Regions from separate parts of the Lysinibacillus sp. NPDC092081 genome, predicted to be linked through region 2. Evidence: riboswitches for the same ligand, from Rfam matches in the RefSeq annotation. Region 2 holds a riboswitch; each other region holds the start of a gene.
What was found. A riboswitch is a leader RNA that binds a small molecule or an ion and turns the genes downstream of it on or off. The one in region 2 is predicted to bind cobalamin.
Positions count from the first base shown of each region.

Region 1: linked by a shared signal. The riboswitch ahead of ACIQLB_RS16740 (hypothetical protein) and the one ahead of ACIQLB_RS22430 ((2Fe-2S) ferredoxin domain-containing protein) in region 2 are both predicted to bind cobalamin.
Region 3: linked by a shared signal. The riboswitch ahead of cobT (nicotinate-nucleotide--dimethylbenzimidazole phosphoribosyltransferase) and the one ahead of ACIQLB_RS22430 ((2Fe-2S) ferredoxin domain-containing protein) in region 2 are both predicted to bind cobalamin.
Region 4: linked by a shared signal. The riboswitch ahead of nikA (nickel ABC transporter substrate-binding protein) and the one ahead of ACIQLB_RS22430 ((2Fe-2S) ferredoxin domain-containing protein) in region 2 are both predicted to bind cobalamin.

Region 1 covers NZ_JBIVRU010000012.1:52,418-58,262, reverse strand. Annotated here, with positions in the region: gene aspA (aspartate ammonia-lyase) at 1-124, shown strand, start outside; gene ACIQLB_RS16755 (methyl-accepting chemotaxis protein) at 373-1,623, shown strand; gene ACIQLB_RS16750 (DUF4181 domain-containing protein) at 1,762-2,214, opposite strand; gene ACIQLB_RS16745 (amidase family protein) at 2,675-4,147, shown strand; cobalamin riboswitch at 4,242-4,425, shown strand; gene ACIQLB_RS16740 (hypothetical protein) at 4,671-5,411, shown strand; gene ACIQLB_RS16735 (GTP-binding protein) at 5,661-5,845, opposite strand, start outside.
Region 2 covers NZ_JBIVRU010000025.1:14,179-20,023, forward strand. Annotated here, with positions in the region: gene cobJ (precorrin-3B C(17)-methyltransferase) at 1-1,490, opposite strand, end outside; gene ACIQLB_RS22430 ((2Fe-2S) ferredoxin domain-containing protein) at 1,495-1,866, opposite strand; cobalamin riboswitch at 2,003-2,187, opposite strand; cobalamin riboswitch at 2,417-2,601, shown strand; gene ACIQLB_RS22435 (energy-coupling factor ABC transporter permease) at 2,745-3,491, shown strand; gene ACIQLB_RS22440 (energy-coupling factor ABC transporter substrate-binding protein) at 3,494-3,766, shown strand; gene cbiQ (cobalt ECF transporter T component CbiQ) at 3,770-4,540, shown strand; gene ACIQLB_RS22450 (energy-coupling factor ABC transporter ATP-binding protein) at 4,540-5,376, shown strand; gene ACIQLB_RS22455 (S8 family peptidase) at 5,660-5,845, shown strand, end outside.
Region 3 covers NZ_JBIVRU010000001.1:574,163-580,007, reverse strand. Annotated here, with positions in the region: gene miaA (tRNA (adenosine(37)-N6)-dimethylallyltransferase MiaA) at 1-218, shown strand, start outside; gene hfq (RNA chaperone Hfq) at 309-539, shown strand; gene ACIQLB_RS03045 (rhodanese-like domain-containing protein) at 648-950, shown strand; partial or broken gene ACIQLB_RS03040 (helix-turn-helix domain-containing protein) at 1,027-1,411, shown strand; gene add (adenosine deaminase) at 1,740-2,732, opposite strand; purine riboswitch at 2,801-2,899, opposite strand; cobalamin riboswitch at 3,117-3,294, shown strand; gene cobT (nicotinate-nucleotide--dimethylbenzimidazole phosphoribosyltransferase) at 3,408-4,463, shown strand; gene ACIQLB_RS03025 (trimeric intracellular cation channel family protein) at 4,581-5,186, opposite strand; gene ACIQLB_RS03020 (methionine gamma-lyase family protein) at 5,454-5,845, shown strand, end outside.
Region 4 covers NZ_JBIVRU010000018.1:42,595-48,439, reverse strand. Annotated here, with positions in the region: gene ACIQLB_RS19955 (ABC transporter ATP-binding protein) at 1-169, opposite strand, end outside; gene ACIQLB_RS19950 (ABC transporter ATP-binding protein) at 182-958, opposite strand; gene ACIQLB_RS19945 (ABC transporter permease) at 970-1,779, opposite strand; gene nikB (nickel ABC transporter permease) at 1,781-2,734, opposite strand; gene nikA (nickel ABC transporter substrate-binding protein) at 2,811-4,421, opposite strand; cobalamin riboswitch at 4,773-4,970, opposite strand; gene ACIQLB_RS19930 (DUF1572 family protein) at 5,115-5,651, opposite strand; gene ACIQLB_RS19925 (hypothetical protein) at 5,826-5,845, opposite strand, start outside.

The DNA.
Region 1 (5,845 bases), on a different contig from region 2:
TTCAATTCGTGAGCTTTGCATTGAAGAAGGTGTACTAACGAAAGAGCAATTAGATTTAATTCTAGATCCATATGAGATGACACATCCTGGTATTGCCGGATCAAGTATTATGAAATTAAAATAATTTATTATGAAAGCACTTTGTCTAAGGCAAAGTGCTTTTTTGTTTTTAAAAACTATTATGTCAATAAATTTTAGGAGTCATACTTTTATATCACATCTTCATTGAAACAATGGTTTTTGATATTACGAAAGTACTTTCTCATTTGTAAATCATTTTCCTTACAAAAGTTGGTCTTTTTTCTATGAATTTCAGGAGAATTAAACTATAATGACTACATTGGAATAATATAATAGTTGGGGGAATTTAGTATGAGTTTACGTAAAAAAAGTATAATTTGCTTTTCTACTTTAAATGTTCTCATGGGTATCATTTTAATTATAGACCTAGCAAATTTAACTTCATTAAAATGGCTATCCACTTTATTAACGGTAATTGGGATTACTATGACATTATCTTGTATTTTCTATGTGAAATTTAAAATTATTAAGCCTATTAATCAATTAGCAGAATCCGCTCAAGCAATCGCTGATGGAGATTTGCATACTGCTCCGATTGAAATAAATTCCAATGATGAGATTTCAGACTTAGCTAAAGCGTTTATAGAGATGAAAGAACAATTACATACGATGACACAAAAAATTGCCAGTAGTTCTACAGATTTATCAGCGAGCATAGAGGAGTTATCAGCAAGTACAAATGAAATTACAAATGCAGTTAACGAAGTTGATTCACAAATGGAGAATACGACTGAGGGTCTTAAGAAAGCAGCACAGTCTGCAAATGAAAGTGCTATTGCTATGCAAGAAACTGCTGATGGCATTGAACGTATTACCGTGGCAACGCAAGATGTATTTGATCATGCAAAAGAAGCAAATGACATTGCAGGCAACGGTGCGGAAATTTTACATGTGGCTAAAAATCAGATGGAATTTATTTCGACTTCTACTGAAAAAACAAGTGAATTAATGCAGCAATTATCTGGAAAAATGACGGATATCAAATCTATGACAGACATGATTACGGCTATTACGGATCAAACGAATTTGCTTGCATTAAATGCAGCGATTGAAGCGGCTCGTGCTGGAGAGCATGGTAAAGGCTTTGCAGTAGTAGCAGAGGAAGTTCGAAAATTGGCTGAGCAATCTAAGCATTCGGCTATTCAAATTGTCGAGCTAGTAGTGGGCATTGAAAGTGATACAAAACAAGTAGCTACTTCTGTCGAAGAGGACTTGAAAAATGTTCAACAGGGCGTCTATGTTATTGATGAGGCTACAAAGTCGTTTGGTACGATCTCTCAGCATGTTAGCAAAATGACGAACCAGCTAGAGGATATATCCGCAACGGCTGAAGAACTTTCAAGTAGTGCGAATGAGGTGACAAAATTAGTATCGACAATCGCTAATGGAATGGATAGTTTGTCTAATTCTACAGAGGTCGTTCTGCAGTCAGTTGATGAGCAAAGTGCCTCCATGCAAGCAGTCAACATGGTAGTGTCACAAGACTTATGTGCACAGGCTGAAAATTTACAAAAGCTGACACAGAGATTTAGTAGACACTAATTGAAAGAAATATAGTATTCATTAAAAAAGGCTATTTTGCAGGAATAAATTTTTTCTGCGAAATAACCTTTTTTATTTTATATGAGGCGGATTGATTAATCTTTGTTACTAGTGATAGCGTAGAGCCGATTCCTTTACTTAATAGCTTCGAAATAAAATATTAAATAAGCCGAAAAAATCCGTTTTTATCGTCAAAAATACTATGCTAATCATAAACAACATTTCTGCGAGAGTAGCAACAAAATCTCTTTTATTTTCCGCATATCTCCATTCCATAAATGCTCGTAACATTTCAGATGCTATTAAAAAGACAATCATGATAAACCACGGTTCTGAATACCGAAAAATTCCAACTTTATCATAGTGAATTGTTTGATACGAACTAATTAAAAATAGAATCATAAAAATTATTCGTACAGACCAATCTAGTTTTTTATGTCTTTCGTTAATGTGATTATAAGAAAACCATTTCTTTCTTTCGACACCTAACAGCCTTCTAATGACAAATTCAAAAGTACTAATTACTAAAACAAGCACAATTAGAAAAAGCATTAGTGTTCCAAATTCGATATTAATATTATTCAATTTCATTCACCTCACAACCTGATCTTTTCTTAACTAAACGAAAGAGGTAGTAACTCTAGATTATTTAATTTCTATAATACATAAACTTCCTGATAAAACATGAAGAGTTATATTCCACCCTTCACTGACTTTTTGAAAATATTTGATATATAAAGACGCGCCATATATGCACATTGTGACACCCAAATGCCTCTAAGCTTCTTCATATGATCCCGAATCCCACCCTTTTCTAAACTAACTGAAAATTTTATCTGTATAGAGAGTGTAGCACAGCAGATCATTATTTGGTAATTAATTGGAGAGTGTACGACAAACGGAAGTACCGGTTATATGCATACACGAGTATTCGAGTGCGGGAGCATGGGGAGACTTTGAAATTTATTTAAAAACACTAAAAGATGAAATTATGATTTAGGTATTATTTGATTTTATTGGTATAATATTGAAAGAAAGGTAGGGGGTATGAATGGGGATAAATTTTAATAGCTTTTTTAAAGAAGAATTGTCAGTAATCGATATTCAGACAGCTATGGTACAAGGTGATATAACATCAAAAGAAATAACTATGTATTATTTACACAGAATTGCTAAGTATGATCAAGGTGGACAGAAGATTAATTCTATGCTTGAAATTAATCCAGAAGCGATATTTATTGCCGAAGCATTAGATGAGGAAAGACTAACAAAAGGGGCTAGAGGGCCTCTACACGGAATTCCGGTAGTTTTAAAAGATAATATCGAAACGAAAGATTTTATGCACACTAGTGCAGGCGTAATTGCATTAGAAAATTATTTAGCTAAGCAGGATGCATTTCTAGTAAAAAAGCTCCGTGAAGCAGGGGCAGTTATTTTAGGGAAAACAAATATGACTGAATTAGCAAATGGTATGTCGAGTACGATGTGGGCAGGTTATAGTTCTCGAGGTGGTCAAACACTTAATCCTTATGGTGATCCAGAACTTTTTGTGGGAGGATCTAGTTCGGGGTCAGCAGTAGCGGTAGCATCGAATTTTTCTGTTTTATCAATTGGAACTGAGACAGACGCCTCGATTTTAAGTCCTGCTATTCAAAATTCAGTAGTCGGCATAAAACCGACTGTTGGGCTCATTAGTCGACAAGGCATTATTCCGTTTACATACTCTCAAGACACAGCAGGGCCAATGGCTAGAACAGTAACAGATGCAGCTATTTTATTGGGCGTATTAACAGGAGTAGATCAAGACGACGTCGCTACATATAAAAGTGAAAGAAGATTATATAAGGATTACACCAAGTTTTTAGATGTAACGGGATTAAATGGTGCTAGAATTGGTGTTTATAATAATGCCTCAAAAGCTTATTATGACTCAGGGGAATATGATGAAACACTTTTTAATAATGCCATTCAGGTTTTAAGAGAGCAAGGAGCCGAAATTATAGAAGGAATCGAAATCCCTTCTTTTCATAGAGACTGGAAATGGGGAGTACCGCAATATGAATTAAAGCATAGTTTAAATAATTTCCTTGTTAATCTACCTTCTCACATGCCTGTCCATTCTATCTCTGAGTTAATTCAATTTAATAAACGTTCAAAAGGAAAGTCGTTGAAATATGGGCAGGATAAATTGGAATCGAGAGAGAAATTATCGAACACGTTAAGAGATTCTGACTATTTACATGCAAAACTAGAGGATTTGTATTTTTCTCAAGAACAAGGAATCGACTATACATTAAAAAAATATGAATTAGATGCGATTATTTTTCCATCATATATAGGTTCGACAATAAGTGCGAAAGCTGGATATCCGTCTATTGCCGTCCCAGCAGGGTATATGGAAAATGGGAGACCGTTTGGTATAACTTTCGCAGGAACTGCATTTAGTGAAGATGTTCTAATAAAACTCGCATTTTCATTTGAGCAAGCAACTAAATTACGAAAAGCTCCGAAGTTGAGTGAGTAGTTTTAAAATATCTAACTGCCTCAATTGACTTTAAAAATACAGTACTTTACTATTAATAGTAAGAAATCTGGTATTTTCCAATTTCTTTACAACTGAATAGCGTGGAGTAATAGGTGTAAATTGCGTGCGATTTACTTAAATGGGAAGTCGGTGCAAATCCGACACTGTCCCGCAACTGTAAATGTGAGCGACTTTTCATAGACCACTGTTTAACGACGGGAAGGGGAAAAGTAGTGATGATCATGAGTCAGGATACCTGCCTATTATGAGTACACACCATAACCCTACGAGGAATAGGAGGTGGCATGTTGACAAAACAGAATGCTCTGTTCGTCACTGTACGTCAAACGCCCAAGATAAAAGAAGGTATTTGCTGTCGAGCTAATTCTTTCATATTTGGGCATTGTTTGACATTATATGATGAACGAAAAAGATAGAATGAAGGATTTCCTCGCGTTAATAGGAAATCCTTTTTTTACTGATGACTTCCGTTTTGAAAATATGTACGAAAAGAGGATGCAGTATGACGAATATTCATGTATATACAGCACAGCAACCACAATCTTTAGATATGAAAATTTGTAAGCAGCCACGCACTGAAGTTACTAAGAAAGCTACAACAAGAATGGTTGTAGAATCACTTGTTGATCAATTAATAGCTAGCAATCTTATTAGTAATGAACGATTATTTGAGCAAATTTTATATAACAAAGATATTATTTGGATTCAAAATGAAAATATTAAAGGGCACCTTTTTGCAAAGGCGGATATAACAGATCAGCTTAAAACAAAAACAAATAGTTTTATGATGTATATGCCGACAAATCCAATTGTGTATGAGGTGAATGGTGAGCATTATCATTTAATTACACGCATAGATTCGACGCGTGCAAAACCAAATTTAGAGCGACTTTCCCAAGATCCTAATCCAATATTAAGTGCTGCTCGGGTCAATGATTTATTGTGCTCGATCGTAATGCGCTTTTATGAAACATATTTCGAGGATCTATCACAGGTAGCTCATAAAGACAAAAAACTGATTAATTTTGTAGAGCGAGAGTATCATCAATTTTTAGAAGCTGTGAAGGAACTTAATGATTATCATTTAAACTGGCATCCACGTGGTAACGGTCATGAACTATTGCTAGAATTAATTGATAATTTGCAACTTTTGAGAAGCCGACCTGGCAAGATTTTAATCGATTTTTCTACTTCCCATAGCCACGTTGTGGAACCTTCATATCGCATTTTTAAACAAGCATAGAAAACAGTACAAGCTTTATAAAAATAGTCGTGCTGGGTGAAGAAGAATACCCGCGAAAGCAGGGTAAATACCCGCGGAAGCAAGGTAAATACCCGCGCAAAGGCAGAATACCCGCGGATGCACAGTAAATACCCGCGAAAGGAGAGCAAGTACTCGCGCAAAGCAAGATTACCCGCAATAGCATAGTAAATCCCCACGAAACATAATAAACAGGACGATGATATAAAATCATGTCCTGTTTTTATGAATTCAGTCAATACAATGCATAGCTGCTTCTGCTTCTTGCCAAGGAACGGAGTAGCCCTTGCCTTTTGTACAAAAAATACTAGAGGATGTATACTCGGGGTCGGCGTTTTTATCGTAGCCAATTTGTGCAATGATGTCTTCCGTATTGTGACACACATCATAACCATCAAATTGTAGAGAAAGTACGC
Region 2 (5,845 bases):
TCAACAACAGGCTGGGCCGCATGTGCTGTACGACCAACCGGCTTAGCACCAATAAAGACATCAAACTTACTTTTGCGATAAACAATGCCAATATCATCAAATACTGCTCGATAACATGCCATACCGCAGCCGTTAAAGCCAATATTTAATGTTTTCGGTAACGACATCCCACCAAGCTTTGCTTGAATCTCTTCCGCATACGGAATCGAATCGTACTTTTCTCCATAACAGAAGTCACAAGCCTTTAACGAAAGCACGTCACCAATTGGTGCTAGTAAAAAGCCAACTTCACGAAGCTTTGCTGTAACCTCTTCAGGATCAGACGTTGGAATTTTCAAATGAATCTGATGGTCTGGTGTATACTCCATCGTCCCTTCCTCGCCAACTACCTCAGCTAACGTCATCATTTGTTGAGGAGTAAAGAACTTATTGGCTACCCCAGGACTAACCGCTAATTCAAAAATGGATTCGATTTTTTGTTGAACACGCTTAGGTGTTACTTTCACCGCGCTTGTTCCCTTCACCATAGCAAGTGCAGCTGTCGCCATTTCCAGTGACGATTTTTTAGGATTTGATTGTGGTCTGATGGCTAAACTGGGCTTCATACGATTGGCATTAGGATCTGTCGCAAAATCATTACTCGCTGCTCCTGTTTCTTGATTCATTGCCCATGGTTCATTTTCTTCCTTCAGTCGTTGATGTGGTCGTAACGGTTGTTTTTCCTCACCAAGTGTATATTTACGTTGATAACCACGTGGCGTAATCATTTTATTGTCATAGAAAAATGTTGTTGAATTCCCGATAATAACTGTCGTTAACATGCCGATATCGTGTTCAAGCATTTCCGCTAAAGTAGTCATCGTAATTTCCTGACGGTCACGATACGCGCTTTTCACAAGTCCAACCGGCGTATCTGGTGAACGATATTCTAATAAAATTCGTTGTGCCTCAACGATTTGTCTCGTACGACGCCCACTTTTCGGGTTATAAAGAGCAATAACAAAATCCGCCATAGCTGCCGCTTCCACTCGTTTTGCAATTAAATTCCAAGGTGTTAGGTGATCACTTAAACTAATGGTACAGGCGTCATGCATAATGGGAGCACCTAGTAAACTTGCACACGAATTAATAGCTGAAATACCAGGAACAATTTCTACCTCGATACCAGTTGCTTCTGTCCATCCTAGCTCGATTAATACTTCATACACTAATCCAGCCATTCCATAAACCCCGGCATCTCCACTGGAAATGACCGATACGATACTTCCAGCCTCTGCTTGACGTACCGCTTCCTGTGCACGTGAAACTTCCTCTGTCATACCAGTACTAATAATTGACTTTGCACTAACTAAATCCTGAATAAGTTCAACATAAGTTTTATAGCCTATGATCATATCACTTTGTTGTAGTGCCTCCACAGCACGAGTCGTAATATGTTTAAAGTCTCCAGGGCCAAAGCCAACTACGAAAATCTTACCTTTTTGCGCCATTTTGTTACCCCTCTTTCACCTTTTCAATACCTTTAATGGCTGTTGTTTGTGCTGTACGTTGTAACGAACCTTCACGCAATGTAAAGACATGCTCATTATGTAACGATTCATGATTTAAATCTTGCACGAGTGCCTTCGCATGCTCCGTTGTCGGCACTCTGTACCAATTTCCCTGAGGATAAGCAATGACAACACAAGCATCCTTACACCTGCCATTACAGCGGGTCCTTGTCGTATGTATTTCCTTATCAAGTGCCAGCAACTGTATTTCATCACGGATTGCTTGTGTAATATCCTCAGCATCTTTTTTCATACAGCTACTACCATTGCAAATAAAAAGATGTGTTTTCATCCCTTCTAAATTCCAAGTTGTCATAGTTGTTCTCCCCTCATTTGCTTTTAGGAAAAAGAAAAACCTTTACTCTAGACGAAGAGTAAAGGTTTTGTAGAAGCAAAAAAAACGAATATAGTTGTGTACTCGCTCTCGCTTCAACTTCTCCCTCCGAAAAGTTTGCATGCATCATCACATAAGCAGGTTTCCTGACTTAAGCTTCCTTTTACTTTCGCGCCTTCCTAGATTTCACTAGTGGCTTCCGCGATTTCATCAGCTATTACAGTAGCGGGGGCTGTATCGGATTCTCACCGATTTCCCTATTATCTTGAAAATATTTCAAGCACTTATGGATGTTTTATATGAATTTATTATTTTTTTATAAAATTGAAAACTGTTTCTATCATAGCTTATTTTTTCATAATTTCAATATTTCTTTCTTAAATTGTGACATTTTTATTAACTTTTTTTAGAAAAATGCGACATTCATATTACATTTATCCGAATTTTCGACATAGAAACTCAATTAAAAATATTTTCATAAAAAGTATAGCATATTTATGGAAAATCATGTTACACTTTGTCGTGAAATCTCACAACTTCATCTTTTTTCGGTGCGATTTGTTCAGCATTTCGCTTAAAAGGGAAGCCGGTTTAAGTCCGGCGCGGTCCCGCCACTGTACTAGGGAGTTTTATAGAGAATGTCACTATCCAAAGGATGGGAAGGCCTATAAAACGTTGAACTAAAGCCAGGAGACCTGCCGAAAAATATGTGATCGTTTCAACCTACGAGGATGGGTGTGCGGCTTAGCAAATTAGAATTTTATTTGCATTTTTTCAGCTATGCATTTTTCCGCAAATGGAGAAGTGCTTTTTTATTTGCGCACGCTAATTCGAAATAATTTATTGAGGAGGAGAGATTTTTGAAATTCTCAGGTTGGAAGCTTAGTTATTTCTTATTGGCATTTTTATTTGTGCCAAATCGTGCATTTGCGATGCATATTATGGAGGGCTTTTTGCCAATTGAATGGGCGATTTTTTGGTGGGTCATATCGATTCCTTTTATTATTTTAGGATTACGTTCTATTCGTAAAACCATCGATGAAAATCCTGAAACAAAAATGATATTAGGTCTATCGGGTGCTTTTGCCTTTGTGCTATCAGCTTTAAAAATTCCTTCTGTAACGGGAAGTTGCTCACATCCGACAGGAGTTGGGCTTGGAACAGTTCTTTTTGGACCATTAGCGATGAGTGTTATCGGGACAATCGTATTATTATTCCAAGCTTTACTTTTAGCACATGGTGGCCTTACAACTTTAGGAGCTAATGCCTTTTCCATGGCCATTATGGGCCCTATTATCGCTTACTATGTATTTAAGGGCTCACAAAAAATGGGGCTATCATTTTCCATCGCCGTCTTTTTAGCAGCAATGCTTGGTGACTTAGGTACATATGTTGTCACTTCTGTGCAATTAGCTCTTGCCTTCCCTTCTGAGGTCGGAGGCTTTATGGCTTCATTCACAAAGTTTGCAGGTATTTTTGCATTAACGCAAATTCCTCTTGCTGTTAGTGAAGGAATTTTAACAGTGGTCGTTATGAACTTCCTGAAAAAATACAATGTCAGTGAATTAAAAGCTTTACGTGTTTTTTCAGCAAAGGAGGCTCACTAAAAATGAAAAAAAACTTATTGCTTTTAGCAATTGTTGTGTTATTAGCAATCGTTCCCCTGTTTATTCAAAAAGGTGCAGAATTCGGAGGGGCTGATGGCGAAGCAGAAGCAGCAATTAGTGAAATAGATGCTAACTACGAGCCATGGTTTGAAAGCTTATGGGAGCCACCAAGTGGTGAAATTGAAAGCTTATTATTCGCACTACAAGCTGCTATTGGCGCTGGATTTATCGGCTATTTTATCGGCTTAATGCGCGGCAAACATAAAGAGGGTTAAGCGATGTTACTCATTGATAAGTATGCTTATTTGAATAAATTAGCGTCTGTTCATCCGCTAGAAAAAATGACCTTATCCCTTGGACTACTTATATTGTCGCTTATCATGAGAGATGAACGAATTTCACTCATTACATTTATTGTAATGAGTGCTTTTATCATTTTAAGCGCAAAAATCCCTACAAAATATTATGCAAAATTATTATTGTTACCTGGGTTTTTTTTACTATCAAGTTTAGTATCAATATTAATTTCTATAGCACCAACAACTAGCACGCTACCAACGCACATTTGGTCATTTTCTCTTAATAGTTGGACAATTTTTGTCGGCAGTGCAAGCCTAGAGACAGCGCAGCAGCTTTTTTTCATCGTCCTTGGCAGCATTAGCTGTTTGTATTTTTTAATTCTCACAACATCAGTACAATCCATTTGTTACGTCTTGCGACAATGGCATCTTCCAACTCTATTTGTAGAGCTAGTAGAACTAACGTATCGTTTTATTTTTATCTTTTTAGAAAGTATGCAAAAAATTCATCTTGCCCAACAGGCCCGCCTAGGATACAACTCCCCTATGCAGTGGCTTCGCTCGGTATCAATGCTGATTGCAGCTTTATTTGTCGAGATGTTTCAACGCAGTCGTGAGCTAAACAATGCGATGGAAGCGCGTGGTGGCGAAACTGTCTATTGGCAGGATGATGTTATCTATAACACGAGAAATTGGACTGGTATTGCTGCTATTTTTATATTCCTCATCATTTATGGAGGCTTTTTCTGATGACAGATTTATACTTTGATTTAACACATTTATCCTACGCTTATGCAGATGGAACTCATGCCTTAACAGATATTTCACTTCAAATTCCAAAGGGAAAAAAAATCGCTTTACTTGGTCATAATGGAGCTGGAAAATCAACGTTATTTCAGCATTTAAATGGTATTTTGAAGCCTACCGCTGGAAGTATATCCTTTTGTGGTAAAGAACTGAACTATAGTAGAAAAGCATTAAAAGAATTGCGTCAACAGGTTGGCATTGTTTTTCAGGATGCAGACAATCAGCTTTTTTCTGGCACAGTTAAGCAAGATATTGCATTTGGTCCTTTGAATCTTGGCTGGACAGCTGAAAAAATTGAAGAGAAAATTGCGTGGGCTGTCGCTCAAACCGAAGTCGAAGCATTGCTAGATAAACCAATCCATTTTCTAAGTGTTGGACAGAAGAAACGTGTCGCGATGGCAGGAGTACTTGCAATGGAACCTTCCGTTTTATTATTAGATGAACCGACAGCTGGGCTAGATAATTATTATAGTGCACAAGTTTTACAGTATTTAGCTACGTTAGAGAACGGTGAACGAACAATTTTACTAGCTACGCATAATATCCCATTAGCCTATGAATGGGCAGATCAAATCATCGTGATGGAAGCTGGGAGAATTATTTATAATGGGGATCCAGTTGAAATGTTCTTCCAAGAGGATTTGCTTGAAAGAGCCCATCTTGAACGCCCATGGGTCTTTGAAATGGCCATTGCCTTACAAAAGAAAAAACTATTTGAGAAAAACATCAAAATGCCTCGTTCGAAGGAAGATTTACACAGACTTATTGAGCAGTTTTAAGTCAATTTGTCCATAATTGGCACTATTCAATTGTGATTGAATCCATACCCCTACTCCAATCTCACAAATCGAGTAGGAGTGTACCCTATAGTAAGAAAATGGACTCTTTATAGGTCCTGGGAGGATATTCGATCTCCCCTCTACATATTATTATCAAGGGTGATGGAAAAATATAGAATGGTACTTTTGGAAAAATATATACTTATTTACGAAACTTTTCTATCATTCATTCGTATTAGTATAGATGTCACAAATATTTGGTACACTCAAGGAGGGAAAACAGTTGAAAAACTGGAAAAAAAAATCAGTCGCTTTAGTAGCATCTGCAACACTAATGGTTCCTACGACTTCTGCCTTTGCTGAAGCACCTCAAAAAACAGCAAAGAACCAAGAGTTAGTGAAACTAGCTAGCAATAAGGACCAAACATTCAAGAAGCAAAATGACTGGATTAGTCAGGATACTATTATC
Region 3 (5,845 bases), on a different contig from region 2:
AAGAAGTAAAAGGCTTATGGCAGCAAAATATACGAGGTGTGCAGTCAATCCAAGCAATCGGCTACAAGGAATTATATGATTACCTAGATGGAAAATGCTCTTTAGAAGAAGCCATTGACAGTTTAAAGCAAAATTCTCGCCGCTATGCGAAAAGACAGCTAACATACTTCCGTAACAAAATGGATGTATATTTTGTTAATAATGACGAAAAACTTTAATTAATTCTTAAAAATCACTAATTGCTAAATTGGTAGAATATGCTACTATAGGAATGAAGAGGTAGAAAGAGAGTATAGGGAGGCATTTTGATGAAATCAATTAACTTGCAAGATACATTCTTAAACCATCTACGTAAAAACAATGTTTTTGTAACTGTGTTTTTATTAAACGGATTTCAGTTAAAAGGAACTGTGAAATCCTATGATAATTTTACAGTATTATTACTAGATGCTGAAAGCAAGCAACATCTCATTTACAAACACGCTATTTCTACATTTGTTCCAGCAAAGCAAGTAGATTTTTTAGAGACAGACGAATAGAAACAATAGAGTAAAACAGTTAGTGTTCATGACACTAGCTGTTTTTTTGCCTTCAGGCTATAATGTAAGAGGAAATCGATATAATCGACATATTGGAGGACTACACAGATGAAAACTATGGATACAACAGAAGTATTAGAACTATTAGATGCGAACGAAGACCTATACATTATTGATGTTCGTGAAGATGATGAGGTAGCACAAGGCATGATCCCTGGTGCTCAACACATTGCTCTTGGGACAATCCCTGAGCGCTTAGGTGAATTAGACGCTTCAAAGCCATACATTATCGTTTGCAAAGCAGGCGGTCGTTCAGCAAATGCTTGTGCATACTTAGAAGCGCAAGGCTTTGACGTAACAAACCTTGAAGGCGGCATGCTTGCTTATGATGGAGAGTTAGAATTTAAATAATTATCGATTAAAACCCTCGTTTTGAACTGCTCCCCAATTGTTAGACACATCTAACAATTGGAGGTGCAGTTTTTTTATGGTCAAATATACTGCCGAAGATAAATTACAAGCTGTTGAGCGTTATTTAAGTGGAAAGGAAAGTTCCTATGATTTAGCTAAATCTATGGGGACTGATAATAAAGCAATTCTTAAATGGGCTAAGCAATATGAATACAATGGTGTGGAAGCTTTTATTCAGCCATGTACAAATTACACTAACGTTTAAAATGGATGTACTAAATTTTATGATTGAAAATGGTACGTCCTTAAACGAAACGGCAGCGATTTTTAAGATACCTGCCCCTTCAACAATTAGTGTTTGGAGAAAGCAATATGAAACTCAAGGATTAGATGCCCTTCAATCAAAGAAAAAGGGGCGTCCATCCATGAAAAAAGAATTTAATAAACAATCGAAACAAGCACATACTAGGCGCTATTCTTTTACTCGGTGCAACATTTCTGAGTGAAATAGATAAAACAAAGTTGATATCACAGCAATAAACGGACAGGAAGCTCCCGAAAGCCTTTTTGGCATTAGGGAGCTTTTCTAGCAAAGAGGAATAGAATTAGTTTTATCCTCTAAAATCCGTTTAAATATTTCAAACTCTTTTGAAGAAAGCATTCTATTTATTTTATTTTCTTCAATTTTGGGAAACCGTTTGTAACCTGAATATACTAATAATGAATATTAGCTCTTGAGTTGATCTTTCTTCTGTAATAAAAGCAATTGCTCCTACAATCTAATTTTCTTTAATATTGTGCCAAGCACCATTCTTTAGTTTCTTGGTCGGCAAAAGATGCTTCTACACTATTTAAATAAATTTGCCGATAATCTTCTTCACTTAGATTAAATTCGTTGTTCACTAAATGGATTTCTTTTGCCATTGTAGTATCTGATACTGTTCGATTATCTGTATTAAATGTCACTTTTATTCCATCTTTATGAAACTTATAAATTGGATGTTCAGAGTAATTATAAACAGCTTTCGTCTGGACATTACTTGTTGGACACATTTCAAGTACTACTTGTCTTTCTTTCACAATTTTATAAGCCTCGGCACAATCTTTAATAAATACTCCATGTCCTATTCTTTCAGCACCCAACAGTTCTACAGCCTCTAGAACGTTTTTACCAATTCCCGTTTCACCGGCATGAATAGTGACTCTGTAGCCATATTCTTTGGCTAATGCTATTGGATCTACGAATCTTTCACAGAAGCCTTCTTCTTCGGATGCGCATAGGTCAATTGCCACCACACCTTTACCAAGGAACTTTTTCCCCTTTTCAACCACCTCAAATGCGCTTTCTACAGACATCGTCCTCATGCAAGACAAGATTATATTTCCCTTTATTTCGTAACAGCTTTCAGCATCCCTCATCCCCTCTATAACAGATTGAATAACTTCTTCAACACCAAGACCTTGTAATGTGTGAAGTAACGGGGCAAATCTGACTTCTAAATATTTCACATTTTCTCTTGTTGCATTCTCAAATAGCTCAAAAGTAATTCTTCTTAAGTTCTCCTTTGACTGCATGACCAAATTAGGAAGAGAAAATCTTTTTAAATATTCATCAAGGGATTCACATTCTAACGGAGCAATCAGCTCCTTTTGCAGTTCATCCTTATCAAAAGAGGGTAACGGAATACCTTCCTTCTGTGCAATATCGATAATAGTTTCAGCCCTTAAGCTTCCATCCAAATGACAGTGTAGTTCAATTTTAGGCAATGCTAAAAAGTTCATTTTTGACCTCCTGAAATAAATTATTAGATTAAAATACAAAAAAAAAATTCCTGACTACAAAGAAAATACAAATTTTGTACTTTCTTCGTAATCAGGAATTTAGGTTCCTGGTAGAGACCCCCAAACCATATTATTGGGGTTATACGAAATACTATTGAAATCATTAACGATTTTTAATATGATAATAAAAAAAATTCGGATTGTCAACATGGTTCCTAACACCGATAAATCATTGTGTTTATTCTAAAAACATATGCATAAGAAGTGATTGCTCTAATTGAACACGTAAGTTCAGTATCTATATGTAACTCAGAAACGTTGGAAAGAAATATACAATTTCACTAATATATTGACACAAAAACCACTTTGTCGTAAATTTAAAATAATTGCATAAAAGCATTAGGTGCCCATTGCGGGAGAATAGGGAATAAAGTGAAAAGCTTTAGCGGTCCCACCACTGTAAAAGGGAGTTTCATAGAGAATAACCACTAGCATCGTTCTGGGAAGGTTCTATGAAATGTTGAAATTGAGCCAGGAGACCTGCCTATTGCTTCGATTATATAGACGATGGAAAAGTCTGTAGTTTATTTGTTATGGAATAAACTACAGGCTTTTTATTTTTTTCTCTAAATCATTCTTCGAGTAATAAGGGCAAAAAAGAAAGGGGAAATTTTCATGCAATTATTACAACAGACGATTCAAAACATTCAAAGTGCCGACCACAAAATGATGGAGAAGGCAAGAGAACGCATAGATGCACTTTGCAAGCCTCCTAGAAGCTTAGGGAAATTGGAGACCCTTGCTGTGCAACTATCCGGTATTACAGGAGACCTATTCCCTGCGATTGATAATAAAGCAATTATTGTCTGTGCTGCAGATCATGGTGTTTGTGATGAAGGGGTGACATCTAATCCGCAAAATGTGACGGTCTTTCAAACATTAAATTTCCCTAGAGGAGGAACTGGTGTCTGTGCGATCGCAAAAATTACAGATGCAAAAATTGTCACAGTAGACGTTGGCGTAAAAGAGGACATTCCGCATAATGCTGGTGTCATCATAAAAAAAATTAAATATGGAACGGACAATATGGCAAAAGGTCCTGCTATGTCAAGGGAAGAAGCCATTCAATCCATTGAAGTAGGAATTGAAGTAGCTACGGAAGAAATAAGCAAGGGGATAAATGTACTCGGGACAGGTGAAATGGGGATTGGTAATACAACACCGAGTGCTGCCATATTATCGGTTCTTCGTGAATGTCATCCGAATGAAGTGACAGGCTTCGGTGCAGGTGTTGGACCAGGGGGGATAGCGCATAAAGTAGAAGTCATTCATGATGCTATTGCATTAAATAAACCAAACCGCGATGATGCTATTGATATTCTTGCAAAGGTCGGTGGGTTAGAAATAGGAGCTATGGCTGGGGTGATACTTGCAGCTGCCGCACATCACAAACCTGTTGTTATTGATGGCTTTATTTCTACTGTTGCTGCTCTTATTGCATACGAACTCGAGCCAAACGTCAAAGACTATATCATTCCTTCTCATGCTTCTGAAGAACCAGGTGCAAAAATTGCTGCTGAAATGCTCGAAATTGAACCGATGCTACAGATGAATATGCGATTAGGCGAGGGCTCTGGTGCAGCTTTAGCCTTTCCTATTTTGGACGCAGCTTGCTCTATGATGAAAAACATGGCTACATTAGAGGAATCTATGCTGCTGTTGAAAAAGTAACTTTATTAATCTTCAGGTGCTTATTGAGCGGTGTTTGTGATAAATAAGAAATTAAATTTAAAAATTTAAAACAAGCCCAAATTTGATAATTGGGCTTGTTATTATGCAACAGTATAGCTATGCTCGATTCAACCTCCGCAACGGTAACCGCCATTTCTTCATATATGAAAGTACTCTTAGTACTGTGATCACACCAAATAATACATATAAAAAGAGATCCCCTGAAAATAGTTGAAGTCCGATGATAAGCCCGGCAAGTGCTGCCCAAACACCATAGACTTCATCACGGAGGACTAATGGTTGTCGTCTAGCTAATAAATCGCGAACAATTCCACCACCAGATCCTGTTAAGACAGCAGCAACAATAACGGCACTAATAGGCATATCAAGCTTGACAGCATAAAGGGCACCTTGAATCGCAAATGCCGATAACCCAATAGCATCAGTGAAATTGCCCCAACGATGCCAATGCTGAATGAGCCGATGGGGAAATATGAAAAAAATTGTAATGGCTGCAATGGCAATTTGGAACATCATGTCCTGACCCCACAGTGTTGTTACAGGTAAACCTATAAGTAAGTTTCGTATAGCTCCACCACCGAAAGCGGTTACGATACCGAGTATATATACACCGAATAAATCGTATTCTTCCTCCATTGCAATTATTGCCCCGGAAATAGCGAAGGCAATTGTTCCAATAATACTAAAAAACTCCCAAGCCAACCCTGTCACCCCTTATGTGAATAAATCATTTCATGTTGTTGTAGATTACATACTAGAAAACATTAAAGTCTCCTTTTTGTATCTAAAATTTTTGCATAGTAAAGCATCGACTTATAGTTTGGAATTATCAGATATCAAATATCTTATTATAGCAGAATTAAATAGATTTAGTTCGTAATTAAGTTTAGCGCCTATTGCAAGTTTTGCAGGCAAGCTCACAAATTGTTAAGATAAGATTTGAACAAATGTGAAATGGAGAAGAATATAATGACTTTTACAACCAATTTAACAGAAGAAACACTAGCATTAGCTGCTAAAATAGAAGAAAAGGTACGCTCTTTTCATGCAAAGGTAGAAGACATGGCGTTCTTCAATCAACAAAAAGTGCTTGCTGCGTTCCGAAAGCATCAAGTAAGTGATTATCATCTGCACCCGTCTAATGGTTATGGCTATGATGATGAGGGGCGTGACAATCTAGAACGTGTTTATGCAGAGGTCTTTGGAGCGGAGGCTGCCATTGTACGTCCGCAAATTATTTCTGGTACACATGCAATCACACTTAGCTTATTCGGCGTGCTACGTCCTGGTGATGAATTACTTTATATTTCGGGTCAGCCGTATGATACATTGCAATCAATAGTCGATGGTGGCGACAAGGA
Region 4 (5,845 bases), on a different contig from region 2:
GACCTAATGTACTTTTTCCTGATCCACTTTGACCGACTACTCCTAAACATTCGCCTTCCTGAAGTGAAAATGTGACCTGTTGTAATACTGGTATTTCTCGTTTTTTTTGTATAAATGACTGTCTCTGATTATAGTATTTTTCAACATTTATCACTTCTAATAGAGCCATTTTCAACCACCTCTAAAAAGTAATTCTCGATTGTAAAAGTTTTTTTGTATACCAATGCTGTGGAGCGTCAAAAAAATCAAAGACATTCGCCTGTTCAATGAGTTCCCCCTTATACATAACAGCCACTTCATCGGCAAGTTCAGCAATAACTCCAAGATCATGTGTAACAATAATAATCGCTGCATCGGTTTCATTTCGAATTTGATTGAACAATGTTAATATTTTCTTTTGATTGACTGTATCAAGAGCCGTTGTAGGTTCATCGGCAATGTATAATGTAGGTTGCATCGCACAAGAAAGAGCAATCATGACACGTTGCAACATCCCTCCACTCAATTGGAAAGGATAATATTGCAAAAGTTTTTCTGAATTTGGTAAATTTACTTTATTCATTGCCGAAATAGCGATCTGTCTTGCTTCTTTTTTATTCATGACGTAATGTGCTTTTAATGTTTCTCGAAAATGCATTTCTATTGTTTGATTACTATCAAATGCTACCAATGGATTTTGTGTAATCATCGATAAATGCTTTCCTCGGTAATCTCTCAATTTTTCTTTTGTTACAGATGTTAAATCAATATTTTGATATAAAATTTGGCCCGTCGTTTTGACCATAGTCGGGAGAGATTGCATAATTGCTTGACATAGCATTGACTTACCACTGCCACTTTCACCGATAATCCCTAAAACACGCCCTTTATAAACAGATAAATTAATAGAAGATAAAATTTCCTTCTCACCTATTTGTACATTTAAATCTTTGACTTGTAATAAGATTTTTCTTTCCATAGCTATCCCTTTCAATGATCAACTTGCTTGTTATGACCAGACAAAATATTAAATAATAGGACTACGATGATTATTGCCGCACCTGGAAAAAGCATAAGCTCAGGATGTTGTCGGATATACTGTTTACCTTCACTAATCATCATTCCCCACTCAGGAGTAGGAGCTTGAACACCTAAGCCAATAAATGAAAAGCCAGCAATTTCTAAAATGATTTTTCCTAAATCTAAAGAAATAATCGTCAGCATCGGCGCCATTATATTTGGCATGAAATGGCGTAGGATTAGCTTCACCCCTGAAGTTCCACTTATTTTGGCAGCTTTTATAAACTCTTTTTCATGAACGCTTATAAATAAGCCCCTTAATATTCTTGAATAATAAATAGTTTGAGTAAATATAAGCGCCAATAATACATTTCTTAAGCTTGGACCCAAAATACCTAGAAGTCCGAATGCAAGAACAAGCGTTGGGAAAGCTAATAAAATATCACAGATACGAATAAATAAATAATCAATGATCCCTCTCTTAAAAGCTACTATTGCCCCTATGCATATAGCAAAAAAGCTTGCTATTAATTGAATGAATAGAGCTGATCCTAAAGAATAGCGAATTCCCAACAGTATACGTGAAAGTATACATCGCCCTAAATGATCTGTGCCGAAAGGATATGCCCATGATGGAGCTAAAAACTTTTTAGACATATCCACCAAAAAAGGATCATTCGGCATGATCAATGGAGCTAAAAGCCCCAACAGCCCAATGAATGTGAGTGTAGCTATACTAATCAATTGTTTGCCGTTTAATCTGTTGTACAATTTAATCACTCTACTCTCTCCCCCTCACCATTATTAGATGAGGATCAAGAACTCTATGTAATATATCTGTACATAAATTAGCAAAAACATAGATAATAGCGATTATTAGAACATAACATTGCACAACTGGATAATCCCTATTAATAATTGATTCTATTAAGTAGCGACCTAAACCTGGCCAGCTAAATACCTGCTCTACAATAACAGCCCCACCTAATAAATTTCCAAGTGTCATACCAAGCATCGTCGTCAGCGGAATAGCAGCATTTTTAAAGACATGTCGACTGAGAATAACAGATTTTTTTAAACCCCGTAAATGTGCATACTGAACATAATATTTTTGTAATTCTTCTAGGACGCTTGTACGAATTGATTGAACAAACAATCCGATAGTGGGTAATGCTAAAGATACTGCTGGTAAAATTATGTGTAAAATAGTCCCTTTACCATTTGTCGGGAAAATGCCTAGCTTCAAACTAAATAAGTACAAAAGAAAAAAACCTAACCAAAAAGTTGGGATGGATACACTAATAATGGATAATAAGCCTATAATCTTATCAAGTACTGAATTTTTATAAAGAGCACTTATAATACCAAGAGGAATACTAATGCCAATAATACATATAAATGCAGCTAGGGCTAATTCAAAAGTTGCCGGTAGTTTTTCTACTATTTCTTGGGCAACGGGTAATCTACTCACAAACGATGTACCAAAATCGAAGTGCAACACACCTTTTAACCATATAAAATATTGAATCGACATAGGTTGGTCAGTGCCCAATTCCGATCGTAGTGACTGTATTGCTTCTGCCGTCGGTGCGACTCCTGACAGTCTAAGTATTACCTTCGCTGGCTCTACTGGAACAAAACGAATAAATAAAAAGGTCATGATTGAAACCCCTAGTAAGACAAATGGTAATGTAATAACTCGTTTTAGACAAAAAAGCCAAGTTGATTCGTACATTTCTTTCATCACTTCCCAAGTCTTCATAGTGCAAAAAGAGAGGAGTCATGTTTAGACCCACTCTCTTTTCAATCTCTTACTTTAAATCCATTTGAGCATAAGGAATATCATATTCAGATGCACGAGGGTTAAAATCTTTCATATTTTTATGGTATATAACGGTATTCGTTTCATATGAAATCGGATAGAATAATGCTTGATCATGGAACATTGTTAAAATATCTTTATACAATTTAACACGTTCCGCTTCATCCGTCCCAATTAATAATTGATGTATTTTGTCGTCAATTTGTACTGCGTTATCTAGGCCTAATTTCGCCTCATAAACGCCATTGGCATTCGGTGTTGCTGATTCATTTGCGAAGCTGTGTGGGTCTGTTGGCGGACCGTTTGTACGCCAGAAGTTAATATCTACTTGATTGTCCATCAATTTTTGGAGCCCTACCATAACATCAGCGCCTTCAAGGTTTAATTGGACGCCTATTTTTGCTAATTCTCCTTGCATTAATTCTGCCATAGGTTTTTGGATGGCATCTGTTGCAATATAGATTAAATCTAATGTAAGAGGTTGCCCATTTTTGGAACGGATTTTATCACCTTTTTGTAAAGTCCAACCTGCTTCATCTAATAACTGCTTGGCTTTTTCTGGATTGAATAGGATTGGTTTTAAATCAATGTTGGCATAAGGAATAGCATCCCAAAACAGTGTATTGGCAACTTTTTCTGTACCATGGGTAATACTTTCAACCATTTGTTCTTTATTAATAGCGAATTGAATAGCCTGACGTACTTTTAATTCTGCTAAAGGACCAGATTGTGTGTTAAACAGTAATGCACGTGTAGATAAAGGTTCAGATGTAGCCGTTTTGTATTTACCACTATCTTTTAAGAAAGTATAGTTATCTAAGCTAATAATGCCGCGACCATAAATTAAATCTAATTCTTCATTTTCAAATGCCAGTGACATAGATTCTGAATCAGGAATAATTTTCACTTTTACTTTGTCTACCAGTGGCTTTTCACCCCAATAATGTTCGTTGCGGCTAAAAATAGCGTATTGATCTTTTTTGTATTCGGTTAATACCCATGAACCCGTACCAATCGGAGCTTTTATACCTTTCTTAGTTGCATCTCCTTCAGGGAATCCGTTATCCCCTAAGAAGCGAAATGGTCGAACAAATGCCAGTTCATTTAATACGGGGTAATATGGTTCATCTAACTGTAATCGAATAGTATAGTCATCTGCTTTCACAACATCTACAATATGATTCACCATTCCCATCCAGGAATGTGTTTCACGATCTGCTAAAACTGCTTTAAAATTACGAATGACATTATCTGCATTAAAGGCTGTCCCATCAGAGTATTTGACATCTTTTCTAAGATGAAATATGTAAGTTTTTTTATCGTCGGAGATTTCCCATCTCTCTGCTAATTTCGGCGATATTGTCCCATCATCGTTATATTCTACCAATGATTCATACACCATTGCTTGTGCAGTCATTTGGTTTGGTAAATAGGTATGCGGATTTAAAGGCCCTATATCTAGCGGCCAGCCAATTGTTATCATTTTTCCTTCGTTATCTTTTGTTGTACTTCCATTACCTTCATTCGAGCTTGAACACCCTGCTAAAATGGTTAACATCAGTAATAGCATGAAAGGTAATAATTTCTTTTTGAATAACATTAATATTGCTCCTGTCTATTTATTTGTGCTAGAAAGATTGAATTATTGTACTTCTCCACCCATAGCATTCGGGGAACCCCGCTAAAACCCGAAATTCCGCCGCTAACCAATTAAAGAACGCCGCTAAAAGTGTGAATTGCGCCGCTAACCAAACAATTTGTACGAGGTTTCAAAGTTGTTTTTGTCTTAAGTACATATAAACTATGTTCTCTCTTTATTCGCACCTCACTTTGATGTAAACTACTAAGTTTGGAAAAAGCCATAAAAAAATCCTTATTCAAATATGAATAAGGATAGAAAAACTCATCAGTAAAAGCCTTCCCATCCATCTCCCTATCTTTCGTAGCTCTACAATGAATCTTACTACAAGCAGGCATTCTGGCTTATGAATCTTCATTTTGCTTCACCTTCCCAAGTACTTACTCAGTGGTTTTTTTGAAACAAAACTCCTCATTTACAGCTGCGGGACAGCATGGGATTTACACCCATTTTCCTTTTAATTAAGCGAAAAATTATTTTTCACCTAAAACTTGTAATGGTAATTATTAAATTTAGTACTAAACATAACACGCTTCAAAGACACACGTCAATTTTATTTTCTGAATATAATAAAGTTTTGCGATTTTTAAACAAAGGTATTTATGTATATTCCACAAAAAAAGCCATTCACACACTAGTGAGATGGCTACACTTCTATCGTTGATGTTTTTTTAACATTGATTCTGTGAAAAGTTGAGATTGTCCCTTTGGAATACTTATTGTTTGCCACTCAGAGCCCTTTATTTGCTTAGCGATGTAAACGATTTGACCGACATGTTGTGAATAATGGGCCATTTGTCTTTCAATCGCATCTATCACGGAATGCTGTTCTCCCCTTATTGTTACAAACCCTTGTAAATCAGCTTCTGTTAATTTTTGTAAAGCATCTAAAAATACTTGCCAGCCCTTTTCCCATACTGCCATAACTTCTTCTTTTGTCTGAAGGCTATCGGTAAATTCATCATCACGATTTCTCGTTGCTTTCTCACCATCTGTCGTTAGAAAGTCAGTCCATCTCGATATCATATTACCACTAACGTGTTTTACAATCACTGCGATGCTGTTTGAATCTTCATTATACGCCCAGTGCAATTGGGCCACTTCAAGTTGGTCGAGTGTTTTATCGCCTAGCTCTTTGACACTTCTAAATCTCTTTTGGACAACATTTAAATACGTTTGCGCTACCGTCATTGTTGATCCCCCCCATCCCTTTTCTACTATTTTAATATAAACAGAATGCGGTGTGCCAATTTGGTAACTAGTTGTTGACAAAAATAAAGTAATACTTACTCACTGGATGGTTCTATCACCACGGATTGCTAAGCCTTCATCAATCAAGCTTTTACAGGCAGTTTATCTTCCACCTTACTTCTTTGCTTCCGATG